Regions from separate parts of the Priestia sp. SIMBA_032 genome, predicted to be linked through region 2. Evidence: riboswitches for the same ligand, from Rfam matches in the RefSeq annotation. Region 2 holds a riboswitch; each other region holds the start of a gene.
The links. A riboswitch is a leader RNA that binds a small molecule or an ion and turns the genes downstream of it on or off. The one in region 2 is predicted to bind cobalamin.
Positions count from the first base shown of each region.

Region 1 (6,585 bases), on a different contig from region 2:
ACATATTGAAAAAAGCGATATTTCTCAATATGAGGCAACGGCAAAAACGTCTGAAAGTACAGGGATTGCTCAAGAGCTTCTTCATATCGTTCCGACAAACGTCTTTCAATCGGTAGCAGAAGGCGATCTTTTACCAATCATTTTATTTTCCGTACTGTTTGGTGTAGGCGTAGCTTCGATTGGAGAGAGGGGAAAACCTGTTTTAGCCTTTTTTGAAGGCGTCTTGGATGCAATGTTTTGGGTAACTAATTTGGTGATGAAATTTGCTCCAGTAGGTGTATTTGCACTTATTGGTGTTAATATTATAAAGTTTGGTGTCGGATCACTTATTCCATTAGGAAAATTAGTGTTCGCCGTTTACTTCACCATGATTTTCTTTGTGCTTGTGGTTCTTGGAATTATTGCTAAAATGGCTGGAACAAGCATGTTTACGCTCATAAAAGTGTTAAAAGACGAGCTGCTTCTTGCATTTACAACGGCAAGTTCAGAAGCTGTTTTACCTTCTCTTATCAAAAAGATGGAAGACTTCGGTTGTTCTAAGTCGGTTACATCGTTTGTAATTCCAACGGGCTACACGTTTAACTTAGATGGTTCAACCATTTATCAGGCGCTGGCATCGCTGTTTATTGCTCAAATGTACGGCATCGACCTTTCCATTATGGATCAAATTCAGCTCCTTCTTGTGCTAATGTTAACGTCAAAAGGAATGGCTGGTGTACCAGGGGCATCGTTTGTAGTTGTACTTGCTACACTTGAATCCATGGGCTTCCCTCTTGAAGGCATGGCATTTATTGCAGGAATTGACCGCATTCTTGATATGATGCGTACCACAGTTAACGTAGTAGGAAATGCTTTAGCTGCGATTGTGATGTCGAAGTCTGAAGGTGAATTTGATAAGCAAAAATCATTAAATTACACAAACGAATTAAAGAAATCAAACATAGCTTAAAACAAAAAAGCCGGGCAGCTGCCCGGCTTTTTTGTTTGGGGCTGCCTGTTATCTTTTTTGAAACATATGGTAAAATAAAAGAAATGAGAGACAAAGGAAGTGTCATAATGACGGAAACTGTTCAGTTAATTAAAAAGCTTGTTTCGATTCCCAGTCCTTCTGGAAATACAGAAAAGGTAATTTCATTTGTCGAAGACTATGTAAAAGAGCTAAATATTCAAACGTATCGTAATCGAAAAGGAGGCTTAGTCGCTACTATTCCCGGTAAAGATACAGATCACCACCGCATGCTGACGGCTCATGTCGATACATTAGGTGCTATGGTAAAAGAAATCAAACCGAGTGGACGTCTGAAAATCGACCTGATTGGAGGGTTTCGCTACAATTCTATTGAAGGAGAATATTGTGAAATTGAAACTTCATCAGGAGAAGTATTTACAGGAACCATCCTTATGCATCAAACATCTGTGCATGTGTATAAAAATGCAGGGAAAGCTGAGCGGAATCAAGAAAATATAGAAATTCGATTGGATGAAAAAGTACATAGCGCAGAAGATGTTCGCAGCCTTGGAATTGAAGTCGGCGACTTTGTTTCGTTTGATCCTCGTGTAGAAATAACAAAAAGCGGTTTTATTAAATCTCGTCATCTCGATGATAAAGCAAGCGTAGCTTTATTGCTTCAGCTCATGAAAACAATTCAAGAAGAACAGATCGAACTGCCATACACTACGCATTTTCTCATTTCAAATAATGAAGAAATTGGATACGGAGGAAATTCGAACATTACGCCTCAAACAGTAGAATACTTAGCGGTTGATATGGGTGCTATGGGAGATGGACAATCTACTGATGAATACACCGTGTCTATTTGTGTAAAAGATTCAAGCGGACCATATCATTACGGTTTGAGAAAACATTTGGTGGAGCTAGCTAAGCAGCATGATGTTCAGTACAAATTAGATATTTATCCGTTTTACGGATCAGATGCTTCTGCTGCTATTCGTGCCGGACACGATATCGTACACGGCTTAATTGGTCCAGGAATTGATTCTTCTCATGCGTTTGAGAGAACGCATCGAGATTCATTGAATCATACGTATAAGCTTCTCTATTACTATGTGCAGTCGAACATGGTTCTGCTTTAAGAAAGGAATATTTAATTAGTGTATTTTTATGCAAAGGAAAGAACAGGACGGGATTGCGATGTCTGTACTTTCCTTTCTTAAAAAAGAAGCCGGCTGTCCGGCTTCTTTTTTTTATAAATACTATATATTTTTTACTGGTGAATCAACAGTTGGTTAAAAAAGCACCTTTTTAAAAAAGTACAATACTGCTTAAACCTTTTGTACATTTTGTTCATTTACAGAAGTTAAAATGTTTTTAAATTTTTAAAAGTTTCTTGTGACAAGTTTTGTAGAATGGGTTTTCAAAAGGAAATGGTTTCGTCATAATGTGGATATAGCGATCACTACAATAATCGGAGGCGAATCTTTTCATGTGGGTACTGACGGTATATGCTGGAAAAGAAATGAAAATGTTTGAATTTGATACTGAAAAGCAGGCGAGAGAAGCTTTTGCCAAAACAAATGGCTGTAAAGTTCTTTCAGAAGTCGTGTATTATAACGATCCTCATTTAACATTAGTTGCTATATAATGAAAAAACAAGAGCTGGCTTTATGCTCTTGTTTTTTTATAGATGCTTGTATCCTTCGAAAAGAATAGAGTTGAAATAAAAAAAAATGTACGCTATGATATGGTAGTTACTTCTATTATTCTGATAGTTTAAAAGGTTCATATATATCAAACAGCAACAGTAAAGATGCCAAGAAGGCTTAATAGGGAAACTGGTGAAAGACCAGTACTGCCCCCGCAACTGTAAGTGTGGACGAACGAGTATAACCACTGTGGAAAAATCACGGGAAGGTTCTCAAGTAGAATGATACACAAGTCAGGAGACCTGTCTTTATTGTGAAGTTTCTATTTCTCCGGGGAGCGGGAAGGGAAACGTTGGCTTAAAGTGGCATTCGTGTACACTCTTATTCTGACGTTTCACCCGCTCGCATATTAGCGAAGCGGGTTTTTCTCATGTCGCAAAACTACATATCGTGCAAAAAAGGTGCGCAATGTTTACATTGCGTTAAATGGGAAGTCTGGTGTGAAGCCAGCGCGGTACCCGCCACTGTGAAGATGAGCTGATTGCATATGCCACTGTATTCGGGAAGGCGTAATCAAGTGATGAATCGAAGTCAGGAAACCAGCCTTTTTCTAATGCGAAGCTTACCCTACGGGATATAGGTGGAAGTGCAAAAACTTAGTTTGAATTTTTCTGCGCCTCTATCAATGATAGAGGCGCTTTTTTTTAGTAAAGGAGCGAATGAGTGTGACGACTTGGAACTTAAATGGAACAAAACATCACGTATTGATTTGTAATGGAAGCAGCTGTATGAGAAAAGGTGGAGAAGAAGCCACCCAAGCTATTCGAAATAAAGTGACGGAACTGGATTTGGATGAAACGGTTCATACAACGCGTACACGCTGTAACGGAAGATGTAAAGATGCTCCTGTAGCTATTGTGTATCCTTCAGGAGATTGGTACAAGCAGGTCACTGAAACCGTGGCTCACCGGATTGTCGAAGAACATTTAGCAGGAGGCTGCAGTATAAAGGAATCGCTTATTTATGAATATGATCAAAATGGTTTCGTTTCTCCGGAAAACAGTGACTCCATAGAAGGAATTGACAAAGTAAAAAGTAACGCATAAAGGAGGAGCTAGCATGAAAGGTAAACTATTAGTTATCGGATTTGGGCCGGGAAGCTTTGAACATATTACACAGCGAGCAAGAGAAGCCATTCAAGAAAGTGATATGATTATCGGTTACAAAACCTATGTGGAATTAATTCAAGGACTGTTAACGAATCAGCAAATTATTAGTACGGGAATGACCGAAGAAGTAAGCCGTGCACAAGAAGCTGTAAAGCAAGCTGAAGCAGGAAAAACCGTGGCTGTCATTTCAAGCGGAGATGCAGGAGTATATGGAATGGCAGGCCTTGTGTATGAAGTGTTGATTGAAAAAGGCTGGAAAAAAGAAACGGGCGTAGAGCTGGAAGTAATTCCTGGCATTTCGGCTATTAATTCATGCGCATCCCTCCTTGGAGCGCCCGTGATGCATGATGCTTGTACAATTAGTTTAAGTGACCACCTTACGCCTTGGGAACTAATCGAAAAAAGAATCGAAGCAGCTGCACAAGCAGATTTTGTAGTGGCTTTTTACAACCCAAAAAGCGGAAGACGAACAAGACAAATTGTTGAAGCGCAGAGAATTCTATTAAAGTACCGTTCTCCTGATACGCCTGTTGGTCTTGTGAAAAGTGCTTATCGTGACCGTGAAGAAGTCGTAATGACCAACTTAAAAGACATGTTAAATCATGAAATTGGCATGCTGACTACCGTTATTGTCGGGAATTCATCTACGTTCTTTTACGACGATTTAATGATTACACCGCGCGGATATCAGCGGAAATATACCCTCAACCAAACGGAGCAGCCGCTAAGACCGCATCAGCGACTTCGAAAAGAAGCGGAACCATGGGCTCTCGATCAAGAAGAGACTGTAAAGCAAACAGCTTCAGCTATTGAAGCTGTTCAGACCAAACCAGAAGAAACAGCAACTTCACGAGCCCTTGCAGAAGAAGCGCTTCAAGCAATTTTAGGTGAACCTACTTCTGCGGTCGTACATCAGCCAATACAGTCTATTTTCGAAGTGGCGGTTAGTCCAGGACTTGCAAATAAGAAATTTACGCCTGTTCAAATGACAACACTAGCAGACGTTGTTGGTGAAAACGGTACGATGGAGTATACACCTGACCATCAAATCAAACTGCAAATTCCAACGACTCAGCCAGATGTGATTATTAAAAAGCTCCAAGCAGCTTCCTTTTTACTATCTCCGGTCGGAGATGTGTTCACAATCAAAGCGTGTGATTTTTGTGACGGAGAAAAAAGCGATGCTATTCCACATACGGAAGAATTACAAAAACGCCTCGGGGGAATGGACATGCCAAAAGAGCTGAAGCTTGGTATTAATGGATGCGGTATGGCCTGTTACGGTGCTGTTCAAGAAGATATCGGCATTGTCTATAGAAAAGGTGCGTTTGATTTATTTTTAGGAGCTAAAACGGTTGGACGCAATGCGCATTCAGGTCAAATCGTGGCGGAAGGCATAGCACCTGATGACATTGTTGAAATAGTGGAAAACATTGTCCATGAGTATAAAGAAAAAGGTCATCCTAATGAGCGATTTCATAAATTTTTTAAGCGTGTGAAGAACGTTTACGGATTCGACTATCAAGATATAACACCAAAAATAAAAATAGAACCAGCTCCGTGTGGAGATTAAAAAATAGGAGGGCATTATATGAAATCAGTTTTATTTGTCGGTCATGGAAGCAGAGATCCTGAAGGGAACGATCAAATTCGCGAATTTATTTCGACTATGAAGCATGATTGGGACGCATCTATTTTAGTAGAAACGTGTTTTCTAGAATTTGAACGCCCAAATGTAAGTCAAGGCATTGATACATGTGTGGCAAAAGGAGCACAAGATGTAGTTGTAATTCCAATTATGCTCTTGCCTGCCGGCCACTCTAAAATACATATTCCGGCGGCTATAGATGAGGCTAAGGAAAAGTATCCACACGTAAACTTCGTATACGGACGTCCCATTGGCGTTCATGAAGAAGCCCTTGAAATTTTAAAAACGAGATTACAAGAATCAGGAGAGAATTTAGAAACTCCAGCTGAAGACACGGCTGTTATTGTCTTAGGGCGAGGAGGAAGTGATCCTGATGCAAACAGTGATTTATATAAAATTACGCGTCTTCTTTGGGAAAAAACAAACTATAAAATCGTTGAAACTTCTTTTATGGGCGTGACTGCTCCACTGATTGATGAAGGGGTAGAGCGATGTTTAAAACTGGGCGCTAAAAAAGTGGTTATTCTCCCGTATTTCTTATTTACAGGAGTACTAATTAAGCGTTTGGAAGAAATGGTGAAGCAGTATAAAATGCAGCATGAAAACATCGAGTTTAAGCTAGCCGGCTATTTCGGTTTTCATCCAAAACTGCAGACAATTTTAAAAGAACGTGCTGAAGAAGGATTAGAAGGTGAAGTGAAAATGAACTGCGATACGTGTCAATATCGCCTAGGCATTATGGAGCATATTGATCACCACCACCATCACGATCATGACCATGATCACGGACACCATCACCACGATCACCATCATGAGCACGACCACCATGAAGATAAGGTCGGCGGGCTAAAATGATTTTATTGTTAGCCGGAACTAGCGATGCACGTGCATTAGCCGTTCAAGTGAAAAAAGCAGGTCATGACGTTACGGCAACGGTTGTAACCGAAAACGCAGCAATCGAATTACAGCGGGCAGAAGTGAAAGTGAAAATTGGACGCCTCACAAAAGAAGATATGATGGATTTTGTAACCGAACATTGTGTAAAAGCTATTGTGGATGCAAGCCATCCCTTTGCGGAAGAAGCATCTAAAAATGCTATCGGCGCCGCTGCTGAAACAGCACTTCCTTACATACGCTATGAGCGGGCTTCGCAGGCTTTTGCCT
Region 1 is NZ_JAWRXD010000003.1:6,846-13,430, forward strand. It holds gene SB717_RS10150 (cation:dicarboxylate symporter family transporter) at 1-949, shown strand, start outside; gene SB717_RS10155 (M42 family metallopeptidase) at 1,057-2,094, shown strand; gene SB717_RS10160 (hypothetical protein) at 2,445-2,603, shown strand; cobalamin riboswitch at 2,750-2,928, shown strand; cobalamin riboswitch at 3,047-3,226, shown strand; gene SB717_RS10165 ((2Fe-2S) ferredoxin domain-containing protein) at 3,330-3,710, shown strand; gene cobJ (precorrin-3B C(17)-methyltransferase) at 3,724-5,346, shown strand; gene SB717_RS10175 (sirohydrochlorin chelatase) at 5,365-6,276, shown strand; gene cobK (precorrin-6A reductase) at 6,273-6,585, shown strand, end outside.
Region 1: it holds a riboswitch for cobalamin, as region 2 does, so the genes downstream of both, SB717_RS10165 ((2Fe-2S) ferredoxin domain-containing protein) here and SB717_RS06030 (ribonucleoside-diphosphate reductase subunit alpha) in region 2, are expected to answer to the same signal.

Region 2 (6,585 bases):
GATCAATATGGCGCTGGCGCTTTGCGTTTTGCTTAATGCTCCAGTGCTGATCAATTAAATAAACGGACTTATAATACCAGTTTGTTGCTGGCGATAAATCTGGTGCCGTCACTGGGATTTTATAGTTTTTCTTTTCCTCTGAATAAAACTTACGGAAAATCGGATCAATACTTGCCGTAGAACCCGCGATAATAGATGTTGATGAATTAGGTGCTACAGCCATTAAGTATCCATTTCTTATCCCATTGCTTTGAACTTCGTTACGCAGTTCATTCCATGCTTCGCTTGTGTATTCACGTGTTTCAAAATAAGCGCCTGACTCAAAATCTGAGCCTTTAAATAATGGATATGCGCCTTTTTCTTTAGCTAAGTTCATGCTTGCCTGCACGGTTAAGTAAGAAATTTGTTCATACAATTCATCGCAGTATGCTACCGCTTCATCTGTCTCCCATGCTATTTTCTTCAAGGCAAGCAAATGGTTCCAGCCAAATGTGCCCAGCCCCACCGCGCGGTATTTTTGATTCGTTAGCTTTGCTTGAAGTACCGGCAAATCATTTAGCTCAATAACATTATCAAGCATGCGTACTTGAATTGGAATTAAACGTTCAAGCACATCTTCAGTTACGGCTCTCGCTAAGTTAATAGAAGAAAGATTACATACGACAAAATCGCCCGGATTCTTTGTAATAATAATTTTTCCATCTTCCGTAATTTCCTCTGTTACTACCGTTGTACTCTGGTTTTGCGTGATTTCTGTACATAAGTTACTGCAGTAAATCATACCCGCGTGGCGGTTTTGATTAGCTCGGTTAACCGTATCACGATAGAACATATAAGGCGTTCCAGTTTCAAGCTGGGAAAGCATAATACGCTTGAAGATTTCAATAGCAGGAACTGTTTCTCTTGAAAGCTGTTCATTGTTTACACACTCAGCGTAACGAGTGCGGAACGAACCGCTGCCTTCTTCTTCATCATAAAAATCTTCTAACGAGTAGCCCATCAGCGTACGAACTTCGTGCGGATCGAATAAGTGCCAGTCTTCACGTGCTTCTACTTTTTCCATAAACAAATCTGGCAGACATACGCCAGTGAATAAATCATGCGTGCGCTGGCGTTCGTCACCATTGTTCAGACGCGCGTCTAAGAATGAAAAGATATCTTTATGCCATACGTCTAAATATACGGCAATAGCTCCTTGTCGCTGACCTAGCTGATCGACACTTACAGCCGTATTATTTAGCTGTTTCATCCATGGAATTGTTCCTGATGATACGCCTTTAAAACCTTTTATATCACTTCCTCGGCTTCTAATATGACCAAGGTAGACACCAATTCCGCCTCCATTTTTACTAAGCGTGGCCAAATCTGTATTGCTATCATAAATACCGCGTAAGCTGTCATCAATCGTGTCAATAAAGCAGCTAGATAGCTGTCCGTAGCTCTTTCCTGCGTTTGAAAGTGTTGGAGTGGCAACCGTCATATATAGACTAGAAAGCGCCCAGTACGCTTCTTTTACTAATGCTGTTCGATTTTCTTTCTTTTCTTGAGACATCAGCGTCATAGCAATGATAAGAAAACGTTCTTGCGGTAATTCGTATACGCGCTTATCATGTGATGTCGCTAAATAGCGATCTGCTAATGTCAACAATCCAATGTATGTAAATAAACGATCGCGTTCAGGAATAATGACTGAAGCAATTTCATTAATTTCTTCTTCTGTATATGTTTTTAATAGTTGTTTATTATAAATACCGATTTTTGTTAGTTCTTGAATAAGCTGATAAAAAGAACCGTACTTCTCTTTTTTATCATAACCTCGGCTGTCTGCTGCTTTTCGATATAGTTCGTTTAAGTAGACGTCTGCCGCCACGTACGTCCAATCTGGTTCTTCCATTGAAATACGCTCTAGGGCTGCCAAAATTAGTACGTTTGCAACCTTTTCGTCCGTCATATTTTCCTTTACTGTAACAGTTTGAATAACCTTTTCCTCATACAAAGAAAAATCAAGCTGCGTAAATTCTTTTTTTAATCGTTCAATATATGCAGTTAATTCATGTAGAATTGTAGGCTTTAATGTATTCACCATAAATATGGCTCCTCTCTTCACTTCAAAATAAAAAATCGCTCACCGTACCTCGGTGAGCGAATAGAACGAAGATAGAAGAAGACACTAAGTCTTTTCTCAATCCTCGCTCTACCCTCTCACCTCCCGAAGAAGATAAAACGACATAAAAAAGGCAGGTCTCCTGACTTATGCTTCTTTTTACTTTAAGGCCTTCCCATGATGTTTACTCACAGTGGATTTCCTTATTTCATCAGCATTCACAGTTGCGGGGACAGCTTTGGATTTTCACCAAATTCCCTTTTAAGTCTTTTTATCAGACACCTTTTTCACTGGAAAACACAAAATATAGTATTTTATTACCGATTCCAAAACAACATATTGTGTTATGTTATAAACACATTATATAGGACAACTTAGAAAACTATCAACCTATTTTCAAAAATAATTTTGTTTTTTACGATAAAATCCTTCGACTTTTTTCATCAAACTATTCCATCATAACATGTTTTGACACGCTTGATGGAACAATGTGCTCTTTTTAAAAAATTTGTCCTATTTTTCTACTAAACATTGACAACCTCAATAAAAAAAACCGTTTTTCATAAAAAAACGGTTTTTAATTATTTGTATTCTTTTTCAAATGCTGTGATTGTTTTGATAAACTTTTTATCAATCTCGTATCCTATCCCCGGTTTTCCCTTCACCTTTATTACTCCGGCTTCTACTTCTACTTCGGGCTTAATAATATCTTTTTCCCAATAGCGAGACGACGCAGAAATATCACCTGGTATCGTGAAAGAAGGCAATGTAGCAAGGGCGATGTTATGAGCTCGTGAAATCCCGGCTTCTAACATTCCTCCAACCCAAAGTCTTACACCATGCTGGGCGCACAAATCATGAATTTGCTTTGCTACGGACATTCCGCCAACTCGACCGATTTTCACATTGATAATCTTACAGCTTTTTTGTTCAATTGCATGACGTGCATCTTCATAGCTCACAATACTTTCATCTAAGCAAATTGGCGTCTTCATTTGCTTTTGTAACAATCGATGATCAAGGATATCATCAGAACTTAACGGCTGTTCGATCATCATTAAATTCAATTCATCTAGTTTCTTCAATGAATTACTGTCGCTTAACGTATAGGCTGAATTGGCATCAGCCATAAGAGGAATGTTTGGAAATTCATCTCGAATTTGTTTCAGTAGCTCATAGTCAGCACCCGGCTTAATTTTCACTTTAAAGCGCTTATAACCATCTTTCATGTAAGTCTTTATTTGTTCTTTCATTATGGAAATATCATTTAAGCCAACTACCACTCCAGCTTCTACAGCAGACCTTACTCCTCCAATTACTTCAGATAACGGTTTGTTTTGCCGCTTTGCATACAAATCCCATATAGCACAGTCTAAAGCTGCTTTAGCCATGTTATTTCGCTTTAGAGGTTTGAATAACTTTTGAATATCCTCTGGTTTTTGAAGCTGCTGATGAAGAAGCGAGGGAATTAAAAAATCGTCTAACATATGAAAACATGTCTGAATCGTTTCTTCCGTGTACCAAGGAGATGAAAAAGCAACTACTTCTCCCCACCCTGTAAATCCTTGTTCATCTTCTACTTCAAGTAAAATCAATTCTCGATCCTGCACTGTACCATAGCTTGTTGAAAAAGGAGAAAGAAGCTTCATGTCAATTTTATAAAGATGTACTTTTTTTATAATCATCGATTAGCTCCTTTTCTGTATGAAAGATGATAGCTTCCGGCGTATGATTTTGTTAGAAGCCGTTCGCGGCAGCTCCTCTACTCGAACGAAATACTTTGGAAGTTTGTACTTTGCTAAAAATTGTTGAATGTGTAAAGATAATTCTTCATCTGAAACGTCTTCGTTTACAACAATACATGCAGCTGGCACTTGTCCCCATTTTTCATCAGCTACTCCCGTTACACCGGCCTCTTTAACAGCGGGATGCTTCAACAAAACATTTTCAATTTCAGCTGGATATACATTTTCTCCACCTGAAATAATAAGGTCTGAACGTCTGTCTAACACATATAGAAAGCCTTCTTCATCCACTTTCCCGATATCTCCTGTATAGAACCAGCCTTGTTGAAGGGCTTTTTCAGTAGCTTCAGGTTTATTTAAATATCCTTTTGTAACATTCGGACCTTTAACAATGATTTCTCCTGCTTCGCTGGTCTCATTTCCTTTTTCATCTACAATTTTCATTGCACATGGAAATAATGGTTTACCTGCTGATCCCAGTTTTCGCAAACTATCTTCAGGTGAAAGCGTAACGAACTGTGAAGATGTTTCTGTCATTCCATACGTTTGATAAACAGGAATTTCTTTATTCACACAGGCCTCTAAAATAGTAAGCGGTGCAGGTCCTCCTCCTAAAAGCATGCATCGAAACGTATGTGGATATTTCCGTTCCCCTAACTCATCGAGCATGTTGGACAGCATGGAAGTGACAACCGAAATAATCGTTACCTCTTTGTTTTCAATCGCTTCATTTACTGCTCCTGCTTCAAACCGTTCTTCTAAAATGATTTTCATTCCGTAAAAGACGCTCCGCATTAAAATAGATAAGCCGCTAATATGAAACAAAGGAACCGCTATAAGCCAGCAGTCTTTTTCGTTTAATCCTAAATTAAGTGCTGAGCCAACGGAACTCCACCAGTGATTTCCATACGTCTGCAGCACTCCTTTTGGATGACCTGTTGTTCCGGACGTATACATAATGGTAAATGTCTCCTCGAGATTCCACGTTTTTTGAAAATCCGTTTCTGCTTCTGAAGAACTTTTTAAAGCAGGTAAAGTAAGCTGAGTAATAGAACTTTGGAATTCTCTCATTAAAAATGTTTCATCCGCAATAAGCAACGACACGTTTGCATCTGTTAGCTGATAATTAATTTCTTCGTTTGTCAAACGCGTGTTGACGAGCAGCAACCTTGCGCCAATATAAGAAACCGCATGTAAAATCTCAATAAACTCCACGCGATTTTTCATGTATAAAGCAATGGTATCGCCTTGCTTTACACCGTTAAACGAAAGCTGCTGTGCTACTTTTTGAACACGTTCATGAAGCTCTTGAAACGTAAGAGACGTTTGCGGTGTTTCTACCGCCACTCGATTTGGCGTCAAATATGCTCTTTGCATAAGCCCATTGGGAATCGTTTGGCTACTCATGAATTTCTCTCCTTTTTATACTGATTAACTAAATTAAATTGAAAAAACAGCCTGATGATAATCACCAAGCTGTTTCAGCTGTTTAAGGGAAACGTGGGAACTGTTGGAAGTCTGGATTGCGTTTTTCCTTAAATGCATCGCGACCTTCTTTTGCCTCATCGGTTGTGTAATAAAGAAGCGTTGCGTCACCCGCAAATTGCTGGATACCAGCTAAGCCATCCGTATCAGCATTAAATGCTGCTTTTAAGAAACGAAGAGCGGTTGGACTTTTTTCTAACATCTCTTCACACCATTGAATTGTTTCAGCTTCAAGCTGTTCTAATGGAACGACCGTGTTTACTAATCCCATGTCTAATGCTTCTTGAGCGTTGTACTGACGGCATAAGAACCAGATCTCACGCGCTTTCTTATGACCTACGATGCGAGCTAAATAACCAGAGCCATATCCTGCATCGAAGCTTCCAACTTTAGGACCTGTTTGTCCAAAGACTGCGTTATCCGCTGCAATTGTTAAGTCACATACAACGTGAAGAACGTGGCCACCACCAATTGCATAGCCTGATACCATCGCAACAACCGGCTTTGGAATTACGCGAATTAAACGCTGTAAATCTAGAACGTTTAGACGTGGAATTTCATCTTCTCCTACATAGCCACCGTGGCCGCGAACTCTTTGGTCTCCGCCTGAGCAAAATGCTTTATCCCCAGCACCTGCTAATACAATTACTCCAACGCTTGCATCGTCACGAGCATAAGCAAATGCATCGATCAATTCCATTACTGTTTTTGGACGGAATGCATTGTGCACTTCCGGACGGTTAATCGTAATTTTAGCGATTCCGTTATATGTTTCGTATAAAATGTCTTCATACTGACGTACTGATGTCCATTCAACTGTCATCTTTATTTCCTCCTAATTATGTAGTAGCTAAGAACTCACTTACTATTCTACCAAAAATCTCGGGTTGTTCCACGTGAATTGCATGGCCTGTCCCTAAAATAATTTTAGAAGTAGCATTTGGTATTAATGTTTGCATTTCTTTGGAAATTAAACAAAACTTTTGATCTACTTCTCCTGTAATAAGCAAAACCGGCATCAACAGATCGCCCAGCATCTCCCAAAGGGACGGCTGGACTCCTGTCCCCATTCCTTTCAAACTGTTGGAAAGGCCGATCTCTGTATGAGAAAGTCTTTCTTTACGCACCGCTTCTTGAACATGACGAGGCAATTGCTTTTGAGAACGAAAAAGAGGGATTTCCTCCCAATAGTTCACAAACTCTTCAATCCCATTTTCCATAATGCGGCTCGCCAGCTGTTCATCTTTTTCT
Region 2 is NZ_JAWRXD010000002.1:13,928-20,512, reverse strand. It holds gene SB717_RS06030 (ribonucleoside-diphosphate reductase subunit alpha) at 1-2,086, opposite strand, end outside; cobalamin riboswitch at 2,220-2,405, opposite strand; gene menC (o-succinylbenzoate synthase) at 2,686-3,789, opposite strand; gene SB717_RS06020 (o-succinylbenzoate--CoA ligase) at 3,793-5,256, opposite strand; gene menB (1,4-dihydroxy-2-naphthoyl-CoA synthase) at 5,339-6,157, opposite strand; gene menH (2-succinyl-6-hydroxy-2,4-cyclohexadiene-1-carboxylate synthase) at 6,174-6,585, opposite strand, start outside.

Region 3 (6,585 bases), on a different contig from region 2:
AATCCACCGACTAATACTGCACTGGCTAAAACGGTTGTAATAACTTTCATATGTTACGGCCTCCTTGGTTTGTTGTTAAGACTATCTTAGCCAATGAACTTTAAAGGAAAAGAAGAAGAAGTTTAAAATTTTCTTAGAAATAAATAAAGGTGTATAAAAAAGCACAGCTTTCCGCTGTACTTTTAATCGTCGTCATTTTCATAGGTTATGGAATCTACATGCCCAGAGTAAGCATTTATCATCACTTTAGCTTCTCTTGTTTTGGACTGATCAATTTCGACTTCGTAGAAGGTCTGGCCTTCTTCCTCTTCTATTTCAACTGAGGAAAACGTTCCTTTTACTTTTTGTAAAGCAATATCTCTTGCTTGTTCCATTGAAATGAGAGGCTCGTCGGATGTAGGAGAAACTGGTGGCTGCTCGCTCTTTTTTTGCTCTTCTTCTGTATCATTTTTAGTTTGAGTAGACGTTGGTTTCTCTACTTTTTGTTTGATTAATGACTGGACTTCTCCATTTTCTCCATTTACTGTGATGTGGTATGGAATATCATCTTTAAGCAAAGTGATTCGATAAATCGGTTCATCATCTTTTTGAGAAAAGTTTGCATTTTCAATCGTGCCGCCGTATTTTTGCTGAATCATACTGCTGACGTCAGATTCGGATAAAATAGTATCAGATCGATTCATTGCTTTTGCGATTCCGTAAAAGCAAGCTGAACCAACGGCAAGAAAGATAAGTATAAAAAGCACCGTTTTCTTCATACATTCACCTCCAGTATCTTAAAAAGTAGTATAGCAGGCAATTCTTAAAAATCTCTAAGAAACGGTGAGATTTTTAAGAGGAAAGCAAACCGTTACGGATGTCCCTTTTCCTTCATCGCTGCTAATCTCAATACTTCCGCTATGGGCTTCTACAATCTTTCGAGCAATGGATAATCCGAGTCCTGAACCACCGGTTTCTCGATTTCTTGCTTTATCTACGCGAAAAAAGCGTTCGTACACGTTTGATAAGTCTTCTTTTGGAATACCAATTCCTTGATCTGTGACCTTAATCATAAAGCTTTCGTTTCTTGCTATAGTTACTTCTACCGCTTTTTCACTATATTTAATGGCATTATCTAACAGGATGTATAGCAGCTGCTTTAACCGTTTTTCATCGGCTGTTACAATTGGATGATCAGTTTTTACGCTTAAATAAATGGTTCGTTCAAAGGCTTGTTCTAGATGCTTGATTGTTTGTGTACATATAGCGGCCGCATCTACGTGTTCCATGTGAAGCTCCCACTGAGATTCATCTTTCGCGAGTACCAACATTTGAGACGTAAGCTGTTTCATCCGCAAAGACTCCGAGTGAATGGCTTCGATGGCTTCTTCTAAAATGTCTGGCCGCTTCATTCCCCAGCGTTTTAGCATATTGGCATAGCTTTCTACCACGGTAAGGGGTGTTTTTAATTCATGAGAAGCATCCGATACAAACTGCTCTTGCTTTTTATAGTTTTCCTCTAATAAATCCATCATATTATTGAAGGTATTGGCCATTTGATCTAACTCATCTTTAGAAGGAGAAGAGAGGTCAATTTTTTTGAATGTGCGAGACACTTGAATTTCTTCCATAGTATGAATAAGAGATTTGATAGGCCGCAAAATAATTTTACTTAAAAGCCGTCCAGCAAATATAGTTGGAATTAATATAACAAGAGAGGCAATGAGCAAGATAAATTTTAATGTCTGCAGAGATTGTTCCACATCTGCCAGTTTTTCCGTGACTTCCAAAGAAACGACTTCACCGTTCGTCCAAATGACGGGAGTATGTGAAATTGCGTATAGATGACCGTCGTCTTCTTTGATAGTTGTTTGTTCATTTGAATAATAGGAATAAGGTAAGTCCTGAAGCTCTTTCGTTTGATCCGTAACGGATACAACTAAAGGACTGCCGGATTTAGGTAAAATACGAATCATTCCGTTAGGAGGCAAATAGGCACGAAGCAAATTGGCTTGTTTAACCGTCGCACTCGTTTGCTTTAGCCCATTTGTTACGTTGCTTGTTTCTGCTTGCAAACGTTCAATTGCATTGTCTTCCATGGTTTTCTTGAAAATAAAGTAAACCGAACTGTTTGCAATCACTAGCAGAATAAAAAGCAGCGCAGTTGATGTAAGGATAATCTTTGTTTGCAGTTTCATGAGCTACTCCTTAAGCATATAGCCAACGCCGCGCACTGTTTGAATGTAGGGTATTGAAAATGGAGCATCAATTTTTTTGCGCAAATACCGAATGTATACGTATACAATATTCGTGTCTCCGTAGTAATCGAATCCCCATACGTTTGTAAGAAGCTGTTCAAAGCTCAGCACTTGATTTTTGTTTTGAAGCATATAGACAAGCAAATCATATTCTTTAGGAGTCAGCTCAATAGCTTCATTTTCACGTGTAACTTCTCGCGTTTTTTCGTTAACGACTAAATTGGCTAGTTGGAGAGTGGCCGTTTCTTGTTCAGCAGACGATGCTGATGCAGGATGGCGAAGCCATACGCGAATGCGTGCAAAAAGCTCTTCAATTTGAAAAGGCTTTGTAATGTAGTCGTTCGCTCCTAAATCTAGTCCGCTTACCTTATCAGGAAGGGCGTCTCGAGCTGTTAATAAAATAACGGGCGTTTGATCATCATTTGCTCGAATGCGACGAAGTACTTCGAGTCCGCTCAGTTCAGGAAGCATCACATCTAAAAGCAGCAAATCCCAATCGTGTTCTTGAAACTCTGCCAATCCTTCTGATCCCGTGTAAGCCATGCCCGTTTCGTACCCTTCGTGTTCAAGCTCGAGCTGAATCAAACGAGCAATTTTGCGCTCATCTTCTACAATTAAAATTCTGCCTTTACTCAAAAAAATTCCCCCTTGTGTCTATGTATAGTTGCGTACATTATAGCACGGAGAGATTGGGGGTGTATAAATGATAAGGAAATCAATGGTTATTTACTAAATATATCAATAATAGCCCGAGAAATAATGTTCATTTTCGCAAGAAACTGATAAGATAGCTAATGACATTTAAAAATAAGAAAGGATTTCGATTATGTTATCAGCTATTAATTCAGTAGACTATACCATTTTCCATGCGGTGAATCAGTATGCCTCGCATGTGAAGTTTGTAGATTCGCTAATGGTATTCTTTGCAGATTACGCCCAGTATGTACTTATCGTTTTACTCGGCTTGTTTTTACTCATTAATAAAAACGGCAGCCGTGTTGTAGCATTTCAAGCTTTATGTGCTTGTGCCACAGGAGTCATTATCAATAAAGTGATTAGTTTATTTGCTTATCGAGATCGTCCGTTTATCTCTCACCACGTGAATCAGCTCATTGATCACGCCGCGAATTCTTCATTTCCAAGCGATCATGCTACATCTGCATTAGTTATCACTTTTACCATTTGGCTGCATTTCAAACGTTCAGGACGCATGTGGGTTTTCATGGGTGCACTTATTGCATTTTCACGCGTATGGGTTGGCGTTCACTATCCATTCGATGTGTTAACAGGAGCTATTTTAGGATGCGTGCTGGCGCTGTTTATTCATTATGTTATTTTTAATACGAAAATCATGAGAGCTATTACCAATTTGTCTATTTTTCGAAAATCAGCTTATGACAGGCAGTCTCAATATTATTAAGAAAAAGTCGCACATATGCGGCTTTTTTTATTGGGAAATTTTTAATGTATTTAATACTTGTTTTTTAAAATTAAATTGTGTACAATTAAATTACAGAAACGATAAATTAAAAACTTTTAATACAATTACTAAAAAAGAGGAGAGATTTATACATGAAAGCTTTATATGAAACAACAGTTGTTAACACAGGTGGAAGAACAGGAGAAGTTCACTCTTTAGATAACATCTTTAACTTAGACGTGGCAACACCGCCAGCGCTTGGTGGAGAAGCAACAACAGCAACAAACCCAGAGCAGCTATTTGCAGCTGGATACAGTGCTTGTTTCAACAGCGCGTTAGAATTTATGTTGAAAAAACATAACGTAGAAATCAAAAGCAGTGAAGTGAAAGCTACTGTTCAGCTGCTTCCTGATAAAGCTGATCAAGGAGTAAAAATTGGAGTAGCGCTTGAAGCTCATATCGAAGGCTTAGATTTAGAAACAGCTAAAAAATATATAGACCTAGCCCATTCATACTGCCCGTATTCAAAAGCAATCAGCGGCAACGTAGACGTAACGGTAGAAGTAGTTTAATTGCTTTAAAAAGCCCTGCTAAGCATGTAAAGCTTAGCAGGGCTTTTTTATTTGAATTTTCTCTATTCATTTGTAAGCGGTACTAGTATAATGAGGAAGAAAATGAATCATTCGCACAGTTTAGGTGCTCTTACATAGCGTAAGAGGTAACAGGGAATCGAGTGCAAATCTCGAGCGGTCCAGCCACTGTAAGCAGGGAGTTTTCTATCTTATCGTCACTCAAAATGGGGAAGGCGGTAGAAAATGATGATCTCAAGCCAGGAGACCTACCTATTCTGTACACTTGACTCTTCTAGGAAAGAGGCGGTGTATCAAGGTACGCAGTGAGCAATTGCTGTTTATTTTCATATGCCGACACATCCTCAATTTCTATAGAATTGAGGCTTTTTTACGTTTTATTTTAAAAAAAGGAGTGTAGGAAATGGAAGGTTTATCAGTTTTTTTACTTGTCTTTTTATTAGGAATCAGGCACGGATTGGATGCAGATCACTTAGCTTTTATTGATGGCCAGACCCGATATAATTGGCGAATGGGGAGCCGTTTTGCCCCGTGGGTCGGCACGCTGTTTTCACTAGGTCACGGAGGAATGGTGGCCGTCACGGCCGGGGTGCTGGGCGTGGTGATGAAGAATTTTACGTTTCCATCATATTTCGATCATTTTGCATCTTGGGTATCTATTCTCTCTCTCTTTCTGATTGGAACATTAAACACATATCATTTGCTTCGAACTAAAAATAAAGAGGAAGAGTTTCAGCTGAGCGGGTTAAAAGGGAAGTTTATTCCGAAAATAGCAAAAGGAACAACGAATCCTTTTTTAATTATTCTTGTAGGAGCGTTGTTCGCTTTAGCAGCCGAAACAGTCAGTCAAACGGCCGTGTGGTCTCTAGCTGTAGGAAACGCAGGCAAGTATACGCCGCTTTTATTAGGACTAGTATTTATGTTTGGTATGATGCTGACAGATACAATCGATTCACTGATTGTACATAAAATGGTGAATGAATCGAGTAAGTTTGGGCAATCTGCTTCCCGCTTGATGGGCTGGGTTATTGTTGTTCTCGCGTATGGTGTGTCATTCTATTTAGCATTCACTTTCTTTAACCCATGGGCCGAAGTAAACTTTGAAATGGTTGGTGTTATTCTATTTATTTTTTTAGTGTCTATGTTTGTTTTTGTGAGTGTGAAGTCGAAAGGGAAGAATATTAAAATAAATGTCAATTAGTCAAACGAAAGCTTTAATCTGTTGAAGATTGAAGCTTTTTTGTATGAATTTGTTGAAGTTTATGGCTATTTTCGGTCGGTTATGAATAAGTTAAAGTATTATCTGTATTTAAAGGATGGAAAATTGTCTGAAAACCATTATAATTAAGGATAATTTAAGATCGTTATGTGAAACGTAGAACATAGTTATACGTACAATAAATAAAAGCATTTGATGCAAGCAGCAGGGGTTTTCTAGAGGAGGAATTGATTTGAGTCAGGTAATGGTAGAACAAAGTGTATTTAGTTATTTAAAAGAACACGAACAAGAGATGCTCGAAGATCTAGTGGGATTTGTGAAAAAAGAATCACCGTCCTATAGTAAAGATTTAGTAGATCAGTGTGGAATGTATTTAACAGAGCTATTTCAAAAGCGTTTAGGGGTAGGGTATGAAATTATAGAAGAAAAAGAAGTCGGAAACCACTTAAAATTTACGATTGGAGAAGGAGAGAAGCAGCTTTTAATCATCGGTCACTTTGACACGGTATGGGAAAAGGGAAGGCTGAGTCTAAGAACAGAGGGAAACAAGCTGTATGGTCCGGGAATTTTAGATATGAAAGGCGGCATTGTGCAATCTATATGGGCGATCAAAGCGATTCAAGAGCTTGGCTTAGCGCTCGATAAAAAAATTGTGTTTTTCTGCAATTCGGATGAAGAGATTGGGTCAATTTCTTCTAAAAAATATATAGAAGAAGAAGCACAAAGAAGCGAAGCGGTGCTAGTAGCGGAACCGGCGGTGGCGGGTTCAGGTGCGTTAAAAACGTCGCGCAAAGGAGCGGGGATCTTCACCGTAAAAGTATGGGGACGAGCAGCACATGCGGGTAATCATCACAAAGAAGGAATCAATGCGATTGAAGAACTGGCGCGCCAAGTGATTTTTCTGCAGAGCTTAACTGATTATGAAAAAGGTACAACGGTGAACGTTGGGACGTTTACCGGAGGCAGCGGTACAAATGTAGTGCCGGAATATGCAGAAGCGCACGTGGATTTACGTGTTTCTACAGAAGAAGAAGCGGAGCGCATGACGGGTATTATTTTGAATTTAACACCCATTTTAAAAGGGGTTAAGCTAGAAGTAACGGGAGGCATGAACCGTCC
Region 3 is NZ_JAWRXD010000007.1:53,355-59,939, forward strand. It holds gene SB717_RS21165 (PepSY domain-containing protein) at 1-50, opposite strand, end outside; gene SB717_RS21170 (PepSY domain-containing protein) at 183-758, opposite strand; gene SB717_RS21175 (HAMP domain-containing sensor histidine kinase) at 813-2,177, opposite strand; gene SB717_RS21180 (response regulator transcription factor) at 2,181-2,873, opposite strand; gene SB717_RS21185 (undecaprenyl-diphosphatase) at 3,064-3,657, shown strand; gene SB717_RS21190 (organic hydroperoxide resistance protein) at 3,810-4,229, shown strand; cobalamin riboswitch at 4,335-4,517, shown strand; gene SB717_RS21195 (HoxN/HupN/NixA family nickel/cobalt transporter) at 4,651-5,448, shown strand; gene SB717_RS21200 (M20 family metallopeptidase) at 5,711-6,585, shown strand, end outside.
Region 3: it holds a riboswitch for cobalamin, as region 2 does, so the genes downstream of both, SB717_RS21195 (HoxN/HupN/NixA family nickel/cobalt transporter) here and SB717_RS06030 (ribonucleoside-diphosphate reductase subunit alpha) in region 2, are expected to answer to the same signal.